Regions from separate parts of the Pantoea trifolii genome, predicted to be linked through region 2. Evidence: predicted binding sites of a transcription regulator. Region 2 holds the regulator's gene; each other region holds the start of a gene.

Region 1 (5,432 bases), 2.4 Mb from region 2:
GACGTTGACGCTGTTCTGCCATTCGCCGGCGCTAAATCCTTCCCAGGCTAACGCCATTTTTTCATTCAGTTCGGACATGATATACCTGCCTTATTTAGGGAGACTTTGACGTATGGCGCGCTGCTTCAGCACGCCCGTACCAATTCATTAATGCACCGGCTCATCGCCACGCAGATAGATTACCCAGTAGGTCAAACCGACTAATAATCCGCCGCCAATAATGTTGCCGATGGTTACGGGAATAAGGTTGTTAAGAATAAAATCGCTAACGCTGAGTGATGGAAACTGTGCTGCGCTTGCCCCCGCCATTTGCCAGAATTCCGGGCTGGCAAAGTCACGGATAACAATGGCCATCGGAATCAGGAACATGTTTGCGATGCTATGTTCAAAGCCGCAGGCAACAAACATCGCTACCGGTAAAATCATCGCAAACATTTTATCCATCAGGCTGCGGCCGGAGTAACTCATCCATACCGCCAGGCAAACCATTAAATTGGCGAGCGTGCCGAGACTGACGGCTTCGATAAAGGTGTGATGCATCTTGTGGTCAGCGGTTTGCAGAAGGTTTAAGCCCCAGGCACCATTCGCCACCATGTGTTCACCGGCTAACCAGATAAGTGCTACAAAGAACAGCGCGCCAAACAGATTACCAATGTAGACGGTCAACCAATGTCGACCGAGTTGCAGCCAGGTGATACGGCCGCTGGCTTTTGCCACCACGATCAGAACAGTTGAGGTGAACAGGTCCGCTCCGCACACGACCACTAACATTAAACCGAGTGAGAAACAGATACCGCCGATCAGTTTTGCTATGCCGTAGGGCATGGCTCCACTTCCGGTGGTCGCAGTGATATAGAAGACAAATGCGATAGAAATAAATACGCCAGCAGTAATGGCAAGGAAGAATGTGGTTAAAGGACGTTTAGTAGCTTTATATATGCCGGCCTCTTCTGCAACTTTCGCCATTGCCGCCGGTAATAATGAATTAAAAGGGTTGTCAGCTTTCACACTAACGCTCTCCAAAAATTGCCTGTAAAGATACTAACAAAGGAGTATAGGTCAGAAATTGATGTGGATCATATTTGACCGGAAGGTACCTGATAAGCGAAGCGAGTTGGCATGCATTTTTCAATTAACTAATTGAATTTATTAAAATAAATAATTTTTAATTTATGCAAAATAAGTTGAAGGCGACTGCAGTTGAGGGTCGATTTTGTTAAATATCATTAACGAATGAAGCATAATTGTTATTCAATAATACGCTTTAATCTCTTTGCATGTTCAATATAAAAAAATGGCACTGATTTTTTTCAGTGCCATTTAGCAATACGCTAATGTCTATAAATAAGAATTAAAGCGTTAAGGCTATTTTTGTGCCCAGTAACGACGTTTAGCTGTCTGCAATTTTTCATAGGCAGCGAGTAATGATTGATGCGCAGGGAATGCTTTCAGGTCCAGATCGACCGCTTGCAATCCATAGAAAGGCGCTTCACCACTGATAGCCGCTGAAGCAGCCTCAACTGCCGCCTGGCCATACATACGGATAAAGGCACGATGATATTGAAGCGGATCGCGTTCCTCTTCCATTGCCAGCAGCAGCAATGTTTGCAGGCAGCGGTAGTAGTTAGCGCGTTCTTCGCTGAAGATGGACTGGTTGAATTCCATCGTCCATTCAGTCCAGATCAGAGCCTGATCCAGGTCGCCACCTGCCAGCGCTAGCATCGCTTTCAGCTCGCCGATACGCAGTGTGTACCAGCCATTGTCTTTACCCGATGCCAGACCCAGCAGTTCGCGCACGCGAGTAAAGTCATCATGACCTTCCTCGTCCAGTTGCACGATCAGCTCGAGATAAGCTTCAGGTTCCCATTGGCTTTTCGGCAGCGCCAGCAGCGTTTCGCGCAGTGGTGCACCCATGCTGTTATTCGCCAGCAGTAGGTCTTCCGCTGGATAAATATCAGACATACCAGGCACGATAATGCGGCAAGCGTAAACGCTCAGATGTTCATAGTCAGCGATATAGACTTCTTTATCTTCCGCACGGAAGATCGCCATCAGCGTATCAAACTCTTCGTGCGTGGTACCCGCAAAGCTCCAGTCGACGAAAGGATAGTCAGCATCGTCTTTGAACATATCCCATGAAATCAGACCGCTTGAATCGATGAAATGCGTTTCCAGGTTAGCGTGTTCCGCCACTTCTTCATCATCAAACGTTGGCGGAGTGAACACGTCGAGATCTTTCAGACCGCGGCCCTGCAGCAGTTCAGTAACGGTACGCTCAAGTGCGACGCCAAAGTCCGGATGTGCACCAAACGAAGCGAAACAGGTACCATTTGCTGGATTGAACAGCACAACGCAGATAACCGGGTATTTGCCGCCGAGTGAAGCATCGTAGGAGAAGATTGGGAAACCTTCAGCTTCCAGACGTTCAATCGCTTCAATTACGCCAGGATAACGCTGCATCACCTCTGCTGGAATTTCTGGCAGGCTGATGGATTCGGCGATGATGCGATTCTTGATATGGCGCTCAAAAACCTCAGACAGGCCCTGTACGCGCGCTTCATTCGCGGTGTTACCGGCTGACATACCATTCGATACGTACAGATTTCCGATGATGTTCATCGGGATATAAACCGTTTGCTGGTCAGATTGGCGGGTAAATGGCAGGCCACAAATACCGCGCTCATCATTGCCGGATTGCAGATCAATCAGCTCTGAAGCACCCAGGCTCTCTTCAGGATCATAAAATTTGCGGAGGCGCGCATCCAGAATGCCTTCTGGCAGGCTGTCGTCCTCGGTGAGCGGGAACCACTTTTCATTCGGATAGTGAACAAAATCACCATTAGCGATGGATTTACCTAACCAGAAATCGGCGAAGAAGTAGTTAGTAGAGAGGCGCTCAAAATATTCGCCCAGTGCTGAAGCCAGAGCGGCTTTTTTGCTAGCACCTTTGCCATTTGTAAAGCACAGCGGGCAGTCGCGATCGCGAATGTGCACTGACCAGACGTGTGGTACCGGATTCAGCCAGGAAGCTTCTTCAATATTGAAACCAAGGTCTTGCAGTTTCTGTTGAAAGCGTGCAATGGAATCTTCCAGTGCGGCGTCTTTTCCGGGGATAAACGTTTGCGTCATGGTGGCGCTCTCTTAAGTCAATGGGGTGGGCGTAAAGCGCGCAATAATACGGGTTTTATGCATGCTTCGCTATTCAGTCAGCCAAATTTATCTCAGTCTGGTTAAGGTTTTTATGCCATTCGGCTGCCCGCTTTTCTTTCTGGAACTACATCACAAAATTCCATGGCTTAATGCATTTATGACATAAGCTGCGGTGGAGCTGGCTCTGGAAATGTGATCGCTGCCGGATTAATGATTGCAGCCATCTGGAGGCAATGATAAAACCGGTGAGGTATTCATAACCGTTCGATATGACAGTGGTGAGGGGAAATGACTCAGGTTTATAATTTTAGCTCTGGCCCGGCTATGCTGCCGGTAGAAGTGCTCCGTCGCGCAGAACAAGAACTGACAAACTGGCACGGGTTAGGCACCTCGGTGATGGAGATCAGTCATCGCAGTAAAGAGTTTATTGCTGTTGCTGAAGCAGCAGAACAAGATTTTCGCGATCTGCTGAAGATCCCAGCCAATTACAAAGTTTTATTCTGCCACGGCGGTGCGCGTGCACAATTCGCGGCCATCCCCGGCAACTTATTGGGTGACGCAAAAACCGCAGATTATATTGACGGCGGTTACTGGGCTCACAGCGCAATTAAAGAAGCCGAAAAATTCTGCTCGCCAAATACCATTGATATAAAAGCCACGCGTGATGGTAAACGTGCTTTATTACCAATGCGTGAATGGCAGCTGAATGATGATGCGGCTTACGTCCATTTCTGCCCGAACGAAACGATTGATGGCATTGCCATCGATGAAGAGCCGGATTTTGGCGATAAGATTGTGGTTGCCGATCTCTCTTCTACTATTCTGTCTCGTCCAATCGATGTGAGTCGTTATGGCGTGATCTACGCTGGCGCGCAAAAAAATATTGGCCCGGCGGGCTTAACCTTAGTGGTTGTGCGCGAAGACCTGCTGGGTAAAGCACAGCGTTATGTGCCTTCTATCCTTGATTACAAGGTGCTGGCCGAAAACGAATCGATGTTCAACACCCCGCCAACTTTCGCATGGTATCTCTCTGGCCTGGTATTCAAATGGCTGAAAGAGAAGGGCGGCGTGGCCGAGATGGACAAGCTGAATCAGGCAAAAGCCGACTTACTGTATGGCGTGATTGATAACAGCGCGTTTTATCGTAACGATGTCGCAAGCGAAAACCGTTCACGTATGAACGTGCCATTCCAGTTAGCCGATTCATCTCTGGATAAAGTGTTCCTGGAAGAGTCCCTCAAGGCTGGTCTGCATGCATTGAAAGGCCATCGCGTGGTTGGCGGTATGCGTGCATCGATCTACAATGCGATGCCGCTGGAAGGCGTTAAAACGCTGACTGAGTTTATGGTCGACTTCGAACGTCGCCACGGTTAATTGCTTTTTTCATGCCAGCTTGTCTGGTATCAGACCCCGTCACACGATGGGGTCTCGTATTTTCTGGAGATTTGGTTTCACATGCAGGACTCCCTGACTCTACAACCGATTGCTCGCGTTGACGGCACGGTAAATTTACCGGGTTCAAAAAGCGTCTCAAACCGCGCGCTCTTGCTGGCTGCGCTGGCAAAAGGCACCACTCGCCTGACTAACTTGCTCGATAGCGATGACGTTAAGCACATGCTGAACGCCCTGAAAGCGCTGGGTGTCAGCTATACGCTCTCTGACGATCGTACCGTATGCGAAGTCGTGGGTAACGCGGGACCTTTAAGCGCTGAAAAGCCGCTCGAGCTGTTTCTGGGTAACGCAGGCACCGCGATGCGTCCATTGGCCGCCGCGCTGTGTTTGGGCCAGCAGTCAATTGTCCTGACTGGCGAGCCGCGCATGAAAGAGCGTCCGATTGGCCACCTGGTTGATGCACTGCGTCAGGGCGGAGCAAAGATCGACTATCTTGAGCAGACCGATTATCCACCAGTGCGTCTTAATGGCGGTTTTATTGGGGGCGAAGTCAGCGTTGATGGCAGCGTATCAAGCCAGTTCCTGACGGCGTTACTGATGACCGCGCCGCTGGCGCAGCAAGACACGATCATCACCATTAAGGGTGATCTGGTTTCTAAGCCTTATATTGACATTACCTTGCACCTGATGCGCTGCTTTGGTGTGGACGTTGATAACCAGGATTACCAGCGTTTTGTGGTCAAAGGGCAGCAACAGTATCAGTCTCCGGGCGATTACCTGGTGGAAGGTGATGCGTCTTCTGCTTCTTATTTTCTCGCTGCGGCTGCGATTAAAGGTGGTACCGTGCGTGTAACCGGTATTGGCCGTAACAGCGTGCAGGGCGATATTCG
Region 2 (5,432 bases):
AGCTGCTGGCTAATTTCCTCAACGCGTAACTTATGTTTGCCTTCGTGTGATTTTTTATGCATATTTTGTGATTATATTTTCACATCAGCTCAACAAATAACCCGATGAGGTCGTCAATGGCAGCGGAAAAACTAGCGGTAACCCGGGAAACGTTCGATAACGTTATTTTGCCTGTTTATGCACCTGCGCAGTTTGTGCCGGTAAAAGGTAAAGGCAGCCGAGTGTGGGATCAGCAGGGCAAGGAGTATATCGATTTCTCTGGCGGCATCGCGGTGACTGCATTGGGCCATTGTCATCCGGCGCTGGTGGAAACGCTGAAAACCCAGGGCGAAACCTTGTGGCACACCAGCAACGTGTTCACCAACGAACCAGCGCTGCGTCTGGCGAGTAAATTGATTGCCGCGACCTTTGCCGATCGGGTGTTTTTCGGTAACTCCGGTGCGGAAGCCAACGAAGCAGCATTCAAGCTGGCGCGTTATTACGCCTGCAAAAAACACAGCCCGTTCAAAAGCAAAATTATCGCCTTCCATAACGCCTTCCACGGCCGCACGCTGTTCACCGTGTCGGTTGGCGGCCAGCCGAAATACTCCGATGGCTTCGGTCCAAAACCGGCGGATATCGTGCATGTGCCGTTCAACGATCTCAATGCGGTAAAAGCGGTGATTGATGATCACACCTGCGCCATCGTGGTCGAGCCGATTCAGGGCGAAGGCGGCGTAATGCCGGCCACGCCAGAGTTTATGCAAGGTCTGCGCGCGCTGTGCGATGAACACAATGCGCTGCTGGTGCTGGATGAAGTGCAGAGCGGTATGGGACGTAGCGGCAAACTGTTTGCGTATGAGCATTACGGTATCAAGCCCGATATTATTACCAGCGCGAAAGCGCTGGGCGGCGGTTTCCCGGTGAGCGCGATGTTGACTACCAACGAAATCGCCTCGGTGATGGCGCCGGGCGTTCACGGTACCACTTACGGCGGCAATCCGCTGGCCTGTGCCATCGCTGAAACGGCGCTGGATATCATCAACACGCCAGAAGTACTGGAAGGCGTTGAAGCACGTCGTCAGCAGTTCGTTGAAGCGCTGCAAGCCATCGACAGCAAATTCGCTATCTTCAGCGAGATTCGTGGCAAAGGGCTGCTGATTGGTGCCGCGCTGAAGCCGCAGTTCGCCAGCAAAGCGCGTGACATCCTCAACGCTTCTGCAGCGGAAGGGCTGATGATTCTCACCGCCGGTACCGACGTGATCCGTTTTGTGCCGTCGCTGGTGATTGAACCTACCGATATCGCCGAAGGCATGACGCGTTTCGCCAGCGCGATTGAAAAGGTGCTGGCCGCTTAATCCGCTTTCGGACGTAACACCTTGAGCCAGCGGCCATGATGCGGTCGCTGGCTCCACGCCAGCGAAGAGATGGTGTGCATCACGTTGAGGTGCTGCAAAATCCGCTTCACATGCTGTTCGACAATCGTCACCGGCCCTTCATTGAGATTCTCCGGTGCTTCCAGAATATTGCTGTCGTTGCCCGGCCCATCATACGCCAGTCGCTGCTGACAACGCTGCAGCGCGATTTCACAGGATTGCAGATAACGTTCCGCCAGCTTGGCCGTCAACATGGTGTGCTCACGCGCCAGAATCGTCATGGCGTTAATATGCTCGACGATGAACTGACTGTGCGTAACCCACATGCGCATATCTTTCAGGTATTGCAGATTAAAGCCTGGTTCGCTCGATGCCTGGTTCAATGAGTTGAACAGCGCGTTGTGCGCCTGATTAACCTTCATGCGCTGATAAGCCAGTTTCTCCGGCGACTGTTCCGGGCCTAACAGCATTCGCAGCGCTTCCTGATAGGCTTCCAGCGCATCGTGCGCGTTCTTGCGCAGCAGTCCGCTTTGCCACTGCGGCCACAGCCAAATCATCCCGGCGAAGGCAATCAAACAGCCCATCAAGGTATCCATCATGCGCGGCAGCAGAAACTGTGCGCCGTTGAGCGACAGCAGCTGCAGCGAATACACCGCCGTGACGGTGAAGCCAATCATCGACCAGCCGTAATATTTCCGCGTGATCAGATAACTCGCCAGCGTGATCCCTAGCATAAACAGCAGCGTGATCGATTCCGGCACCGCCAGCTGGAGCGACGCGGCGGCGATCAGCAATCCGGCAAAAGTGCCCAGCGCACGGTGCTGGATGCGCACGCGCGTCGCGCTGTAACCGTTCTGGCTGACGAACATGATGGTCATCAGAATCCAGTAAGGTTTGGGAATGTTGAAGAACAGCGCCAGCGCGCTGCCAAACATCAGCATCACGGCAAAGCGTGCCGCGGTGCGTAACGCGGTGGATTTGAATGACAGATAACTGCGCAGCGCGGGTAACAGCGGCAAACGGCGCTGGCGATCGGCCATCAGGTCACGCGTGTAGAGCGGCTTCTGCGTACGCAACACGCGGGCGATGCGGCTGAAGTGATACAGGCAGAAGTTGCCGACCGGGTTATCCGGATGCTGGCGCGCAATTTTCTCCAACGCGCCGAGCTGTTTCTCCATATGAAAACGGTCTGGCAGCTGATGGTAGAGAATTGCATCCGCCAGCACGCGCAGTCGCGCCGAGATGATTTTGGCGTTCCAGCGAATCACCGCTTCGGCGTGGCTCTCTTCAACCAGCTTCTGCACCTCTTCCGGCTGATGCAAACTCACCGAGATGTGTTCCTGTAAATCCAGCGCCACCTGGAAAGCGCGCGTCAGGCGTTTGTGGCTGTTATCGCGACTGGCCGACAGCATATGCATTTGCTGGTAGCAGGTGGTGATGAGATCGACCGCCTTTTGCTGACGTGCCAGCAACGGTGGCAGCGCTTTTTCCGGATCGGTCAGCTGCGTCAGTAAGGTGTATTTGGCATCGCAGTAATCCGCCAGCTCGCGGAACAGCAGGCTGAGCGACTCGCGCATCGGCTGCTCTTTCCACAGCCAGAACCAGAACCAGTTGAATAAGCCGTACCATAGCGTGCCGCCAATGTAGAGCAGCGGCGGCACCCACATCGGCATGCGTCCAACCAGGCTGAGCGTGAAAATAGCGGCAATCAAAGTCGCGGGCAGCAATCGTGCATGCAGCGGGCCGATTTCGCCGGTCACGCCAATCAGCAGCGGCAACGCCAGCAAAATCAGCGGCAGCGGAACCTGATAAGCGGTGAGGATTTGCATCAGGAAACTGCCGGTGGCAAACAGCGAACCCCCCACAATCAGGCGTTTGAAGAAGCGTTTGTGCGGCGTATCCAGACCCGCCATGTTGCAGCAGGCCGGCACTAATGAGAACAGCAGACCTTTTTGCAGATCGCCAAACAGCCAGCCGAGAGCCACAGGCAGGCACAGCACCAGCGTTTGCCGCAGCGCGTAGTTAACTTCGGGATGATAGATGATTCGACGCCACATCAGCTCATCGCAAATAGAAACGGCGCGATGTTGCCATCACGCCGTGGGTGAGAAGAAATTAGCGGGTGCCGTAAACGACGATGGTTTTACCGTGTGCGGAGATCAGGTTCTGATCTTCCAGCATTTTCAGGATACGACCCACGGTTTCGCGTGAGCAGCCCACGATCTGACCAATCTCCTGACGGGTGATTTTGATTTGCATCCCGTCTGGGTGAGTCATCGCATCTGGTTGTTTGGCCAGATTTAGCAGCGTTTGCGCGATACGTCCGGTGACATCGAGGAAGGCAAGGTTGCCCACTTTCTCAGATGTGACTTGCAGACGACGCGCCATTTGCGACGAAAGTCGCATTAAAATATCCGGGTTTACCTGAATCAGCTGACGGAATTTTTTGTATGAAATTTCAGCCACTTCGCAGGCAGACTTCGCACGTACCCAGGCACTACGTTCCTGGCCTTCTTCGAAAAGACCGAGTTCGCCGATGAAATCTCCCTGATTGAGGTAGGAGAGAATCATCTCTTTGCCTTCTTCATCTTTAATCAGTACCGCTACGGAACCTTTTACGATGTAGTACAGCGTTTCCGCTTTCTCACCCTGATGGATGAGCGTGCTTTTGGATGGATATTTGTGAATATGGCAATGGGACAGGAACCATTCGAGTGTAGGGTCTGTTTGCGGTTTGCCGAGAACCATTCGCTATTATCCTCTGTTGTAATCGTGCCCAAAACACAGGGGGCATTTTTCCCTGTCAGGCGGTTTAATCGTCGAGCGTTTCCAGTAAAGGAAAAATTATTCCGGGTGGACTCTTAAGCTACGCTTTTGATTCTTCCGGCCTTCGTCTGTGATGACGAAAATATTTTCAGCACTGTTTGTAGCACAGCTTTTGCGAGCTGTCTTGTGTTGTCTCGCTTCAGCACAAGGGGGATTACTCTGGATTGCTGTTTGTCAGGTGAAAGCGTACTCTGGCGGCAAAACCGCCGCTTCAGGAGAGAGAATAATGCAGGCACGAGTGAAATGGGTGGAAGGTCTTACCTTTCTCGGAGAATCCTCATCTGGCCATCAGGTATTAATGGACGGTAATTCCGGTGACAAAGCGCCAAGTCCAATGGAGATGGTGCTGATGGCCGCAGGCGGCTGTAGCGCCATTGATGTGGTTTCGATCCTGCAAAAAGGGCGCAGCGATGTGGCCGATTGCGAAGTGAAACTCACCTCAGAACGCCGTGAAGAAGCGCCACGCATTTTTACCACTATCAACCTGCATTTTATTGTCAGCGGCAAAGCATTGAGCGATAAAGCGGTTGCGCGCGCGGTTGATCTGTCGGCGGAAAAATATTGCTCGGTGGCGATCATGCTGGGTAAAGGCGTGGAAATTACCCACAGCTATGAGGTTGTCGAGTTGTAATCGGTCGAAGGGGAGGCATTCATGCCTCCCTTTTCACCGCCCGCACCAAACCTATTCAATCCGCTTCCCTTCAATCAGTCGCTGTACCAGCGGCAGCATAATCAGCTCCATCGCCAATCCCATTTTGCCGCCCGGCACCACCAGCGTATTGATGTGGGAAATAAACGATCCCTGAATCATCGCCAGCAGATAGGGGAACGCGATGCCTTCCAGGCCACGGAAATGAATCACCACGAAGCTTTCGTCGAGCGAGGGAATTTCGCGGGCGGCAAACGGGTTTGAGGTATCAACGGTCGGCACGCGCTGGAAGTTAATGTGGGTGCGCGAGAACTGCGGCGTGATGAAGTTAATGTAATCCTCCATCGAACGTACCACCGAATCCATTACTGCTTCGCGTGAATGGCCGCGCTCGCCGGTGTCACGCACTAGCTTCTGAATCCACTCAAGGTTAACAATCGGCACCACGCCAACCAGCAGATCGACATGCTCCGCCACATTTTGCTGCTGCGTGACCACGCCGCCGTGCAAGCCTTCATAAAACAGCACATCGGTGTTTTCTGGTAGCGGCTGCCACGGCGTGAAAGTGCCCGGTACCTGATTCCACGGCACCGCTTCATCGT
Region 3 (5,432 bases), 1.7 Mb from region 2:
GGTGATCGGATAACCTTTCACCCACGGCTTGATTAAGCGGCCATTGGTATATTGGTAGATCGGTGCGATCGGAGCCTGATCGGCGATGATCTGCTCGGCTTTGTTGTAATCGGTGTTACGCGCCGCCACGCTGGTTTCGGTGCTGGCTTTGTTGATCACCGCATCGTAATCGGCACTGCGGAAACGCGCGATATTGCCGCTGTGCGTCGAGGTCAGCAGACTAAGGAAGGTTGACGGCTCATTATAATCACCGATCCACGAGGCGCGGATCACATCGAAATTGCCGCTGTTACGGCTGTCGATATAGGTTTTCCACTCCTGATTTTGCAACGTGACATCCACGCCGAGATTCTTCTTCCACATTGAAGCCACCGCGATAGCGATTTTTTGATGGCTTTCTGAGGTGTTGTAGAGCAGCGTCAAATGCAGCGGTTTGCCGGGTCCATAACCTGCCGCCGTCAGCAACGCTTTTGCCTGCGCGTTCAGCTCCTGTTGGCTATGTTGCTGCAGATAGCTTTTCATCGGGGTGAAACCGGCGGTAACGTCCGGTGTAAAGTGCCAGGCCGGTTTCTCACCGGTGCCCAAAACCTTCTCCGCGATAATGCGACGATCGATGCTCCAAGACAGCGCTTTACGCACGCGTACATCGGCGGTTGGCCCTTTCTCGGTATTGAAGGCGTAGTAATAGGTGCCAAGCTGATCCGGGGTATACACCTGGCCCGGCAACTCTTTCTTCAGCAGCGCGTACATGTTTTTCGGGAAGGATTCGGTGATATCGATGTCATTGGCGCGGTAACGCTTAGTGGCGCTGGATTCTTCATTAATCGGGATAAAGGTGACTTTAGTCAGCACCGATTTTTTGTCATCCCAATAGTTGGCGTTGCGCACCAGCACGATTTTTTCGTTTACTACGCGATCCTGAAGCTGATAAGCGCCATTGCCGACCAGCTTGCCCGGTGACGTCCAGCTATCACCCTCTTTTTCAATCACTTTCTGCGATACCGGATACATCGCGGCATTAGCAACCATACTCGGGAACCACGGCACAGGGCGTGACAACGTCACCTTAAGATGGTTCGCATCGGTCGCCGTCACCCCGAGATTATCGGCGCTCATCTGTCCTTTGGTGATCGCTTCCGCGTTCTCAATGCCGCTCAGCGCGGCAAACCAGGCAAATGGCGAACTGTTCTTTGGTTCAACTAAACGTTGCCAGCTGTAGACAAAATCCTGCGCGGTAACCGGCTCGCCATTTGACCAGCGCGCATCTTTGCGCAGGGTAAATATCCAGGTTTTGTTGTCGTTGCTGCTCCAGCTTTGCGCCACGCCCGGAACGATCTTTCCGTGGGCATCCTGGTTGGTCAGCCCTTCAAACAGATCGCGCATCACCTGAATTTCCGGCAGGCCAACCGCCTTCATCGGATCGAGTGAAGCGGGTTCATCTTTAATATGGCGAACGATTTCCTGGGTGCTGGCCAGCTGTGCGCCCGACGGCACGTTGGCGGCGAATGCGGGTGAGACTGCACTGGCTACAATTAACGCAGTCAGCGTCTTGCGGAACGTTAGTTTCATCACCACTCCTTTACGCGAAAAAAATGGCGACCGCGAAGAGATTGTGTCGCCAGCAACGTTTGGCACTTTATCGCAAATTGCTGATTGATATATAGCTATTTCCCCGCAGGCTATTTACCGTTATGTTGAGGCTGGATTCCCGGTCACATTTTTTACCTTGAACGCCAGAAGGCTTTTGGCGGTGTTGGAAGCATTTCATAGAGGAACGTTATGTCGTCATACCATCCACGTCCGCTACGCGGCAAGCTGGACGCTGTCTGGCAACAATACGGGCAATCGGTGCTGGGCGCGCCACTGCTGTGGTTTCCGGCACCCGCCGCCGATGCCGAAAGCGGGCTGATTATCGCTGGCACGCACGGCGATGAGAATGCCGCGATTGCCACATTATCCGGTGCGATGCGTACCTTGCCGGGAGCGCTGCGGCGTCATCACGTTGTTCTGGCGGTCAATCCCGATGGTTGTCAGTTGGGGTTGCGCGCCAACGCCAACGGCGTCGATCTCAACCGTAACTTCCCCGCCGCTAACTGGCAGCATGGCGACACGGTATATCGCTGGAACAGTGAAGCGGATGAACGTGATGTGGTGCTTTCAACCGGATCAGGTCCCTCTTCCGAACCGGAAACCCGCGCGCTGTGCCAGCTCATTCATCAGATTAAACCGCGCTGGGTGGTTTCGTGGCATGAACCGCTGGCCTGCATTGACGATCCGCACCACAGCGATTTAGCAAAGTGGCTGGCGCAGCAGACCGCGCTGCCGGTGGTGAGTAGCGTGGGTTATGCCACGCCGGGTTCGTTTGGCAGCTGGTGCGACGATCTCGGCCTGTTGTGTATTACCGCCGAGATGCCGCCGATTTCGGTGGACGAAGCCACCGAAGTCTATCTGGAAGCGATGATCAATCTGCTGCGCTGGCAGCCAGCGGCTTAAGTACGCCGTGAGAGAAGTGCAGCGACGGTTCTACATCGGCCGCAAGCCAGGTTGGACCGTCGAGATCCGCGAACGTCGCGCGCGCCGTCAGCGGTAATGCCGCACGAATCGCCCGTGAGGTGCAGAGCATGCAGCCGAGCATAATGGCGAATCCCTGTTGCTGCGCCGCCTCTGCCAGCGCTAACGCTTCGGTTAATCCACCGGTTTTATCCAGCTTGATATTCACCATCTCATAGCGCCCTTTCAGCTGCGGCAGGCTTTCACGCGTGTGGCAGCTTTCATCGGCGCAGATTGGCAGCGGATGGATAAAGTTGCCCAGCGCGCTGTCTTCTGCGGCCGGCAGCGGCTGTTCCAGCATCGCGACATTGAGATCGGCCAGCAGCTGACAGCGTGCCGCCAGGCCTTCGGCATGCCAGGATTCGTTGGCATCGACAATCAAAGTCGCGTCCGGTACCGCGCTGCGTATCGCCACTAAACGTTCGCTAATAAGGTGATCGTCCATTTTGATTTTCAATAAACGCGCGCCATGTTGCCACAACGCCTGCGCGCTGCTGGCCATCGCATCTGGCGTATCGATGCTGATGGTATGTGCGGTGACAATCTCGTCGGCCAGTTGCACCGCGCACAATTGCACCAGACTTTTGCCCTGCTGCTGTCGCGCTAAATCCCACAGTGCGCAGTCGATGGCGTTACGTGCCGCGCCCGCCGGTAACGCCTGTTGCAGCGCTTCACGTGTCATCCCACTTTGCAACGCACTAAACTGCGAGGCGATCTGCTTGAGCACCGACGCCTCGCTTTCACCGTAGCGCGCGTACGGCGTCGCTTCCCCGACGCCTTTAACGCCATCCTGCTCGATCTCCACCACCACAACATGCGCCTCGGTGCGACTGCCGCGTGAAATAACAAACGGCGAATGTAACGGCCAGGCTTCCGGATAACTCTTCACTGTTCTCATTATTTCTCCTTAAATCCGTCGCTTAAATGCGAGCCGGCTCGATTATCGCCAGGAAATGCGCTCGTAAACCCTTAAAAATTATGTCATAAACAAGCGCTATACCTGTTCTGACGTTCCAAAAGTCAGATATTTCATCGTTAAAAAAGGAAATCGCATGTCTCAGACTGTTCACTTTCAGGGCAATCCGGTGCCGATTGCAGGCCAGTTCCCACAAGTTGGCGAGCAAGCTAAACCTTTCAGCCTGGTCGCCAAAGATCTTGCTGACGTATCCCTGGCTAATTATGCAGGCAAACGCAAAGTTCTGAACATTTTCCCAAGCATTGATACTGGCGTGTGTGCGGCTTCGGTGCGTAAGTTTAACGAGCGTTCAGGTGAAGCAGACAACACGGTCGTGCTGTGCATCTCTTCCGACCTGCCTTTTGCTCAGTCACGCTTCTGTGGCGCTGAGAACGTCAACAACGTGATCACGCTCTCTTCTCTGCGTGGCGCTGAGTTCAAAGAAAACTATGGCGTGGCGATTGCGGATGGCCCGCTGAAAGGCCTGACCGCGCGTGCCGTGGTGGTGCTGGATGAAAACGATAAAGTGATTTACAGCGAGCTGGTGAATGAAATCACCGAAGAGCCAAACTACGATGCGGCGCTGGCTGCGCTGAAGTAACGTTAGTCCGCTGTTAAGGCGAAACAGAAGCACCGAATGATTAATTCTTCGGTGCTTTTTTATGCCCGCCTTCAACTCAGATCCCTATTCAACCCATTGATTTATCGTGATACGTAGCACTTCGTCCTGCCCTGTTGCATTTTTACTGTGATTCTTGTTACCCGTATCACATTAATCAAAAAACATAAAACCCGTAACAGATCCCGCAATTGTTCCCGTCCGCTTCGCTACCTATAACTAAGCGTCAATTGCCCTTAAGCGATTCAAAGACAGGCGGGAATCTTTATGCAAGCAAGCTTATCCATTAAAGAAAAGTTCAGTTACGGCCTCGGCGATATGGCCAGCCATATCGCCATTGATAACGTTATTATTTTTCTCACCTTTTACTACACCGATGTGGTGGGCCTGCCCGCGATCTTTGTCGGCACGCTGTTTTTACTGGCGCGCGTCGCCGATGCGGTGATCGATCCGGCGATGGGGATGGTGGCTGACCGAACCCGTTCACGCTGGGGCAAATTCCGTCCCTGGCTATTGATGCTCGCGGTACCGTTCGGCGTCAGTTGTATGCTGATTTATGCGGTGCCGGAAAGCCTGTCGCTCATCGGAAAGATGATTTACGCCGCCGTGACTTACAGCCTGATGATGCTGATGTATACCGCCATCAATATTCCTTACTGCTCGATGGGGGCGATTATCACTGCCGATGATAATCAGCGCATCTCCCTGCAATCATGGCGTTTCTTCCTTGCCACGCTGGGCGGCGCAATGTCCACTTTCCTGATGATCCCCCTCGCCACCTGGCTGGGCGGCGGTAACAAACTGGACGGTTACTTCGCGGCGATGTCGATTATGGCGACGCTGGCAACCTTGCTGTTCTTTATCTGCTTCCTCAACACCCGCGAACGTATCAATGCGCCCGCCAACCACGGCAACTTTCTCGCCGATTTACGCGATTTACTGCGTAACGATCAGTGGCGCGTGGTCGCATTGCTGGTGTTCTGCAATATCTCGTTCGGCGTGGTTAGACTCGGCGCGATGATGTACTACGTCACCTATTTTCTGGGTAATGCCAGCCTCTTCATGTGGCTGCTGGCCGCGCATATCGTCGGCAAGAGCGTTGGTAGCGTGCTGGCAAAACTGCTAACGCGGCGCCTAAACAAGATCACCGCCTTTACCCTCAGCGCCATCACTGCCGGCGTGTTGAGTATCAGTATCGTGTTCCTGCCGGGATCGCTGGCGCTGTTAGTCGGCATGACGTTCATCGTCTCGAGCTTCTATCAGGTCACGACCACGCTGATGTGGGTGATGATGGCTGACGTAGTGGAT
Region 4 (5,432 bases), 1.7 Mb from region 2:
AAGCACCCAAATGGGTAAGTTGAAAAGGGCTGGGAAGCCCATAATCACGCCACTTTCGATTAAAATAATGACCGTTAATAAAATGATTGACGAGCACGCCCTTTCGGCAGTAGCATTTAATTAACGGTTGTTAACTTAATCGCGACCGACCCTAATTCATCTGTTTAAGAGAGCAAAATTATGAAAAGCATCAAACTGACCCTGGCTGCTGTAGCATTGTCCTCAATCGCTTTTGGTAGCATGGCTGCAGACTTAGTAAACGAAGCGCCGCTAAATCAACAACAAATTGGTGTGGTTAGCGCATCAGGTAGCACCAACCTGACATCGCTGGAGAATCAGCTAGCGGAAAAGGCCAATGCTGCCGGAGCAAAGTCATTCCGCATCACTTCGACCTCTGGCAACAACAAGCTAAATGGCACAGCAGTAATTTATAACTAAGAGAGTTGATCGGAGTGCGATGAAGCATTCTGTAAGAAGTGAATAAAAGGCTTCAGAAGATAATCCTTCTGAAGCCTTTTTTCTTATCCGTTAGAACGCAGTTGAGGATAGCGGCGGAAGATAGCGATACACCAGAACAGTGCTCCAAGGCCAATAATGCCGCCGACGTTACCGACGTCCGACATTTGCATATGCAAACTGACCTGATTTCCCAGCAGCGCACCCGCGCCGATACCGATGTTGTAGATACCAGAGAACAGCGACATTGCGACGTCGGTAGCATCCGGCGCCAGCGCCAGCACGCGCACCTGCATCGCCAGACCAATCATCATCATTGCCATGCCCCAAACGATGCACAGCACGGTGATTGCAGCGGGACGCACTGCGGCAAACACCAGCAAGCCCATGCTTAAGGTGATCATCGCGATAGCAGCGATCAGCATCGCTGACGGGAATTTATTGCCCAGCGTACTGAACAGCACGCTGCCGATAATACCCGCCGATCCAAACAGCAATAAAAGCAGGGTAGTGAAATTGTCATCCGCATTAGCGACCACCTGCATAAAGGGTTCGATGTAGCTATAAGCGGTGTAATGCGCCGTCACCACCACGGTAACCAGAATGTACATGGCTACCAGCGCCGGACGGCGGAAGAGCATCGGTACGCTGCTCAATGAACCGGTATGCTCGCTCGGCAGACGCGGCAGGATGCGCATCAGCAAAATCAGCAACACCAATGCAGACAAACCGATCATGCCGAAGGTGGTACGCCAGCCAAGATATTGACCGACGATACGCCCAATCGGCACGCCCAGCACCATCGCCAGCGCGGTACCGGTTGCCAGCATACTTAACGCCTGAGTTTTCTTACCCGCAGGCGCCACGCGAATGGCCAGCGAAGCGGTAATTGACCAGAACACCGCGTGCGCCAAGGCAATACCGATGCGCGAGATAACCAGCGAAGTGAAATCCCATGCCACGGACGAGAGCACATGACTGGCGACAAACACGATGAACAGCACGGCTAACAGCAGCCGACGCTCAATATTGCGCGTTAACAGCATCAACGGCAGCGACAATAGTGCGACGACCCACGCATAGATGGTCAACATGATGCCAACATCGGCAGTCTTCATGTCATAGCTGGCAGCGATATCTGACAGCAAACCGACAGGCACGAATTCTGTGGTGTTAAAGACAAAAGCAGCAATAGCCAGCAATACAACGCGTAGCCAGGCCGTTTTACGGGAAACAGTAGTAGATTGCATGGAGTTCAAATCTGTCAGACGGCGAGTGAAAGGGCGAAAAGGCACCCCAGAAAGTGACCGAGGTCACAAATTCCCGCTATTGTGGAGCATTAATGAACGAAGGGAAACCGTTTGTCGGGCTTTTATTACTGATTATTTTTTATCTTGGGAGGCGTGGTTAATAGCCTGAGGTTATTACGCTTTCTGGCATCAAGCCGAGAATAATCAGGAATGGTGAAATGAGGGAAGAGGCGACTGGACCTGACGCCCTAATGAACGCCTTAAGGTCCAGTTATTATTACACGTAAAATTATAGTTATTTTGAAACGCCTCAGCGGTGCTTAACAAAACAGCGGGGTTACCCTACCACGCTCAAATCATGATTATCAGAGTCTCACCATGTGTTTTAGTGCCACGCTATTTTGAGTCGTCATGTTTTTTTTTACCCCAACCGGACAACAATGCTCGCAGCCCAGCGCGCTGGCATAAAATTTACGTGCTTGCTGGATGGCGGCATTTGGCGTGTAGAAAGTCCCAAGAAAACGGCGTGCCTCATCGGCGGGTAAGAACGGGCATCCCGTTGCATGTACTACATGGTTGTCGTTATAGCCGGCGTGCTTATCGACGTAATAATAGAGTCCCATCTAACGACCTCATTGCTGTGAAATAAAAAAAGTCTAACTATTGTTGGAATGGAATGAATTATAGCGACGAATAGCCATTTTGTTTTATCTGGGACTGTGGGATCGCCGTGTGGCGTCCACTTGAGATGAGAACGGGGCGTATTCGCCCCGTTTAACAGATGAAAGGTATTACAGTTTTCGGCACTGCAAACGCCAGCCAACCAGCAAAGCCATTAATAATAGCAGGCTAATGAATAGCGTTACGCCCATCCAGCCGTAGCTGTGCCAGAACACGCCGCCTAAAGTACCGGCCACGCTGGAACCGACGTAATAACTGAACAGATAAAGTGACGATGCCTGGCCTTTAGCACGACGCGCGCGCGGGCCAATCCAGCCGCTGGCAACCGAGTGTGCCGCAAAGAATCCGGCGGTGAACAGCATCATGCCGGGCAAAATCAGCCACAGCGAGTTAAACGCCGTCAGCAGCAATCCCGCCAGCATAATTGCAGTCGCGCCAATCATCACAGGACCGCGTCCAAAACGGCTGGTCATCGCGCCCGCTTTTGGTGAACTCCATGAACCGGTCAGATACACCACCGACAATAATCCAACCACCGCCTGACTCAGTGACCACGGCGCACTTAACAGGCGATACCCGATGTAGTTGAACAGCGTGACGAACGCGCCCATCAGCAGGAAGCCCTCCGCGAACAGCAGCGGCAAACCTTTATCGCGCCAGTGCAGACGGAAGTTGATCAATAAACTGCGCGGTCGCAGCGACGCCGGACGAAAATGTCGGGATGCAGGCAGAATTTTCCAGAACATCAGCGCACCCGCCAACGCGAAGCACCCAATGACGCCCACCGCAACGCGCCAGGAGAAGAAATCGGTCAGTACGCCAGTTAACAATCTTCCACTCATGCCACCAATCGAGTTACCGCTGATATACAGCCCCATGGAAAAGGCGATAACGCGTGGATGAATCTCTTCACTCAGATAGGTCATGCCAACGGCCGCAACGCCGCTCAGCGATAAGCCAATCAGCGCGCGCATCAGCAAAATGCCTTGCCAGCTACTCATGGTAGCGGAAATCAAAGTGCAGATGGCGGCGAGCAACAGTGCGGTAACCATCACCGATTTACGCCCAATGGCATCCGATAGCGGCCCGGTAAATAGCAATCCCAACGCCATTAAGCCGGTAGAGAGCGAGAGAGAAATACTGCTTTGCGCCGGAGAAACGCCAAACTGCTGCGATAGCACCGGCAGAATCGGCTGCACGCAATACAGTAAAGCGAAAGTGGCAAGACCGGCGGAGAACAACGCCAGCGTTACACGCATAAACTGCGGCGATCCGCGTTCAATCCACTCTGAAGGGGTTGCAGTTGAAGCAGGCTTTACGGACAACTCGTCTTCATCGAGTATCACTGCCTGGGAAGAGCGACTCACGGAACATCCTAGTTAGAACCATCATGGGGTTACTGTAGGAAAGGGTTAATAGGTTGTACAATATATTAATAATCTTAAATGAGACGTTTAAAATATGAATGTCGAATTGCGCCATCTACGCTATTTCATTGCCGTCGCTGAAGAGCTGCATTTTGGTCGTGCCGCGCAGCGCCTGAATATTTCACAACCGCCGTTGAGTCAGCAGATTCAGCAGCTGGAACAGGAAATTGGTGCGCAGCTGTTTACCCGCACCAACCGCAGCGTGCAGATCACGCCCGCTGGCGCGCTGTTTTTGCAGGATGCGCGTGCCATTTTGTTACAGGTCGAGCAGGCCGCCCGCCGCGCCGCACGCGTGCATAGCGGGCAGGAGGGCGAGTTGCGTATCGGCTTTACCTCCTCAGCGCCGTTTACCGGTCTGGTTTCTGACGCGCTGTACCAATTCCGCCAGCGTTGGCCAGAAGTGCACATTCAGATGCAGGAGAACAACACGCGGCAGCAACTTGCGCCACTTCATGACGACCGGCTCGATCTCGGTGTGATGCGCAATACGCCGCTGCCCAGCGATCTGCAGCACCGCGTGCTACTGCGGGAGCCGCTATGCGCGGTAGTGCATTGGGCGCATCCGCTGGCCGATGCAGAGTCGATTTCCATTCAGGCATTAGCTAACGAGCCATTTGTATTTTTCGATCCGCAAGGCGGCACCGCGTTGTACGGTGAAATTCTGGCGCTGCTGCATCGTTATCAAATCAAACCGTTTATTACTCAGGAAGTGGGCGAGGCGATGACTATTCTGGGGTTGGTGGCAACCGGTCTTGGCGTGTCAATTCTGCCGGCGTCGTTCCGCCGTGCACGTTTGGCCGATGTGGTGTGGATCCCTTTGCAGGAGAACGACGCGATTTCTGAGGTTTGGCTGGTCTGGTCGGCGACCCGAGAACCGACGGCACAAATGACCAACATGATGTCGCTGATGCTACAAAACGCGGAGAATTGAACCAGTTGGTGAAGCAGGACATAAACTTTATGTGCGATAAATCACATTTCTAATCAAATATTTGACGCTGCTGGTCAATCTGCATCACCATAGCTGCTGTTTATTTAGAAGCGCGAAAATAATGGGAGCAGGGCGTGAATCTGTACAGTCAACCTGGTCATATTGATCAGATAAAACAGACCAACGCAGGTGTGGTTTACCGACTGATTGACCTTTACGGCCCGATTTCGCGTATTGAGCTTTCTAAACGTGCCCAGTTAGCACCCGCCAGCATTACCAAAATCGTGCGTGAAATGCTCGATGCCCATCTGGTACAGGAAACCGAGTTTCAGGAACCCGGCAGTCGCGGTCGTCCAGCGATTGGTTTGATCCTCGATACGCTCGCCTGGCACTATCTCGCCGTACGCATTCAGCCCGGATTCATTACGCTAACGCTGCGCGATCTCAGCAGCCGCGCGCTGCAGGAAGATCGCTTGCCGCTGTACGCCAGCGCCGAAAAACCGCTGCTGCAAACCTTGCTGGATTTGGTAAATGACTTCTTTATTCGTCATCAAAGCAAGCTGGAGCGTTTGACCGCCATCGCCATTACTTTGCCGGGATTGATCAACGCGGCTTCTGGCGTGGTACATCGTATGCCGGGTTACGACGTGCAGGATATGCCGCTGGGAGAAACGCTGGCGCAGCGCA

Evidence for each region. Region 2 encodes CRP, which controls carbon source genes, mostly activating them, when cyclic AMP is high. Its sites were predicted from a motif close to ATGTGANNNNNNTCACAT; they were not measured.
Region 1: a site for CRP is predicted at 1,065-1,082, ahead of focA (formate transporter FocA). Genes of this name have one in related genera too.
Region 3: a site for CRP is predicted at 4,261-4,278, ahead of NQH49_RS10075 (glycoside-pentoside-hexuronide (GPH):cation symporter). Genes of this name have one in related genera too.
Region 4: a site for CRP is predicted at 1,758-1,775, ahead of NQH49_RS09775 (sugar transporter). Genes of this name have one in related genera too.

The regions. Positions count from the first base shown of each region.
Region 1 covers NZ_JANIET010000001.1:1,488,518-1,493,949, forward strand. The annotation lists gene pflB (formate C-acetyltransferase) at 1-78, opposite strand, end outside; gene focA (formate transporter FocA) at 148-1,008, opposite strand; gene ycaO (30S ribosomal protein S12 methylthiotransferase accessory factor YcaO) at 1,366-3,129, opposite strand; gene serC (3-phosphoserine/phosphohydroxythreonine transaminase) at 3,439-4,524, shown strand; gene aroA (3-phosphoshikimate 1-carboxyvinyltransferase) at 4,606-5,432, shown strand, end outside.
Region 2 covers NZ_JANIET010000001.1:3,838,874-3,844,305, reverse strand. The annotation lists gene NQH49_RS17925 (aminodeoxychorismate synthase component II) at 1-29, shown strand, start outside; gene argD (bifunctional acetylornithine/succinyldiaminopimelate transaminase) at 117-1,337, shown strand; gene NQH49_RS17915 (YccS/YhfK family putative transporter) at 1,334-3,412, opposite strand; gene crp (cAMP-activated global transcriptional regulator CRP) at 3,471-4,103, opposite strand; gene NQH49_RS17905 (OsmC family protein) at 4,408-4,812, shown strand; gene NQH49_RS17900 (phosphoribulokinase) at 4,864-5,432, opposite strand, start outside.
Region 3 covers NZ_JANIET010000001.1:2,165,881-2,171,312, forward strand. The annotation lists gene NQH49_RS10055 (peptide ABC transporter substrate-binding protein) at 1-1,569, opposite strand, end outside; gene mpaA (murein tripeptide amidase MpaA) at 1,780-2,493, shown strand; gene ycjG (L-Ala-D/L-Glu epimerase) at 2,462-3,448, opposite strand; gene tpx (thiol peroxidase) at 3,603-4,106, shown strand; gene NQH49_RS10075 (glycoside-pentoside-hexuronide (GPH):cation symporter) at 4,392-5,432, shown strand, end outside.
Region 4 covers NZ_JANIET010000001.1:2,097,886-2,103,317, reverse strand. The annotation lists gene bhsA (multiple stress resistance protein BhsA) at 181-438, shown strand; gene NQH49_RS09775 (sugar transporter) at 522-1,706, opposite strand; gene NQH49_RS09770 (hypothetical protein) at 2,072-2,329, opposite strand; gene NQH49_RS09765 (multidrug efflux MFS transporter YnfM/SxtP(Kp)) at 2,498-3,754, opposite strand; gene NQH49_RS09760 (LysR family transcriptional regulator) at 3,849-4,745, shown strand; gene mlc (sugar metabolism global transcriptional regulator Mlc) at 4,880-5,432, shown strand, end outside.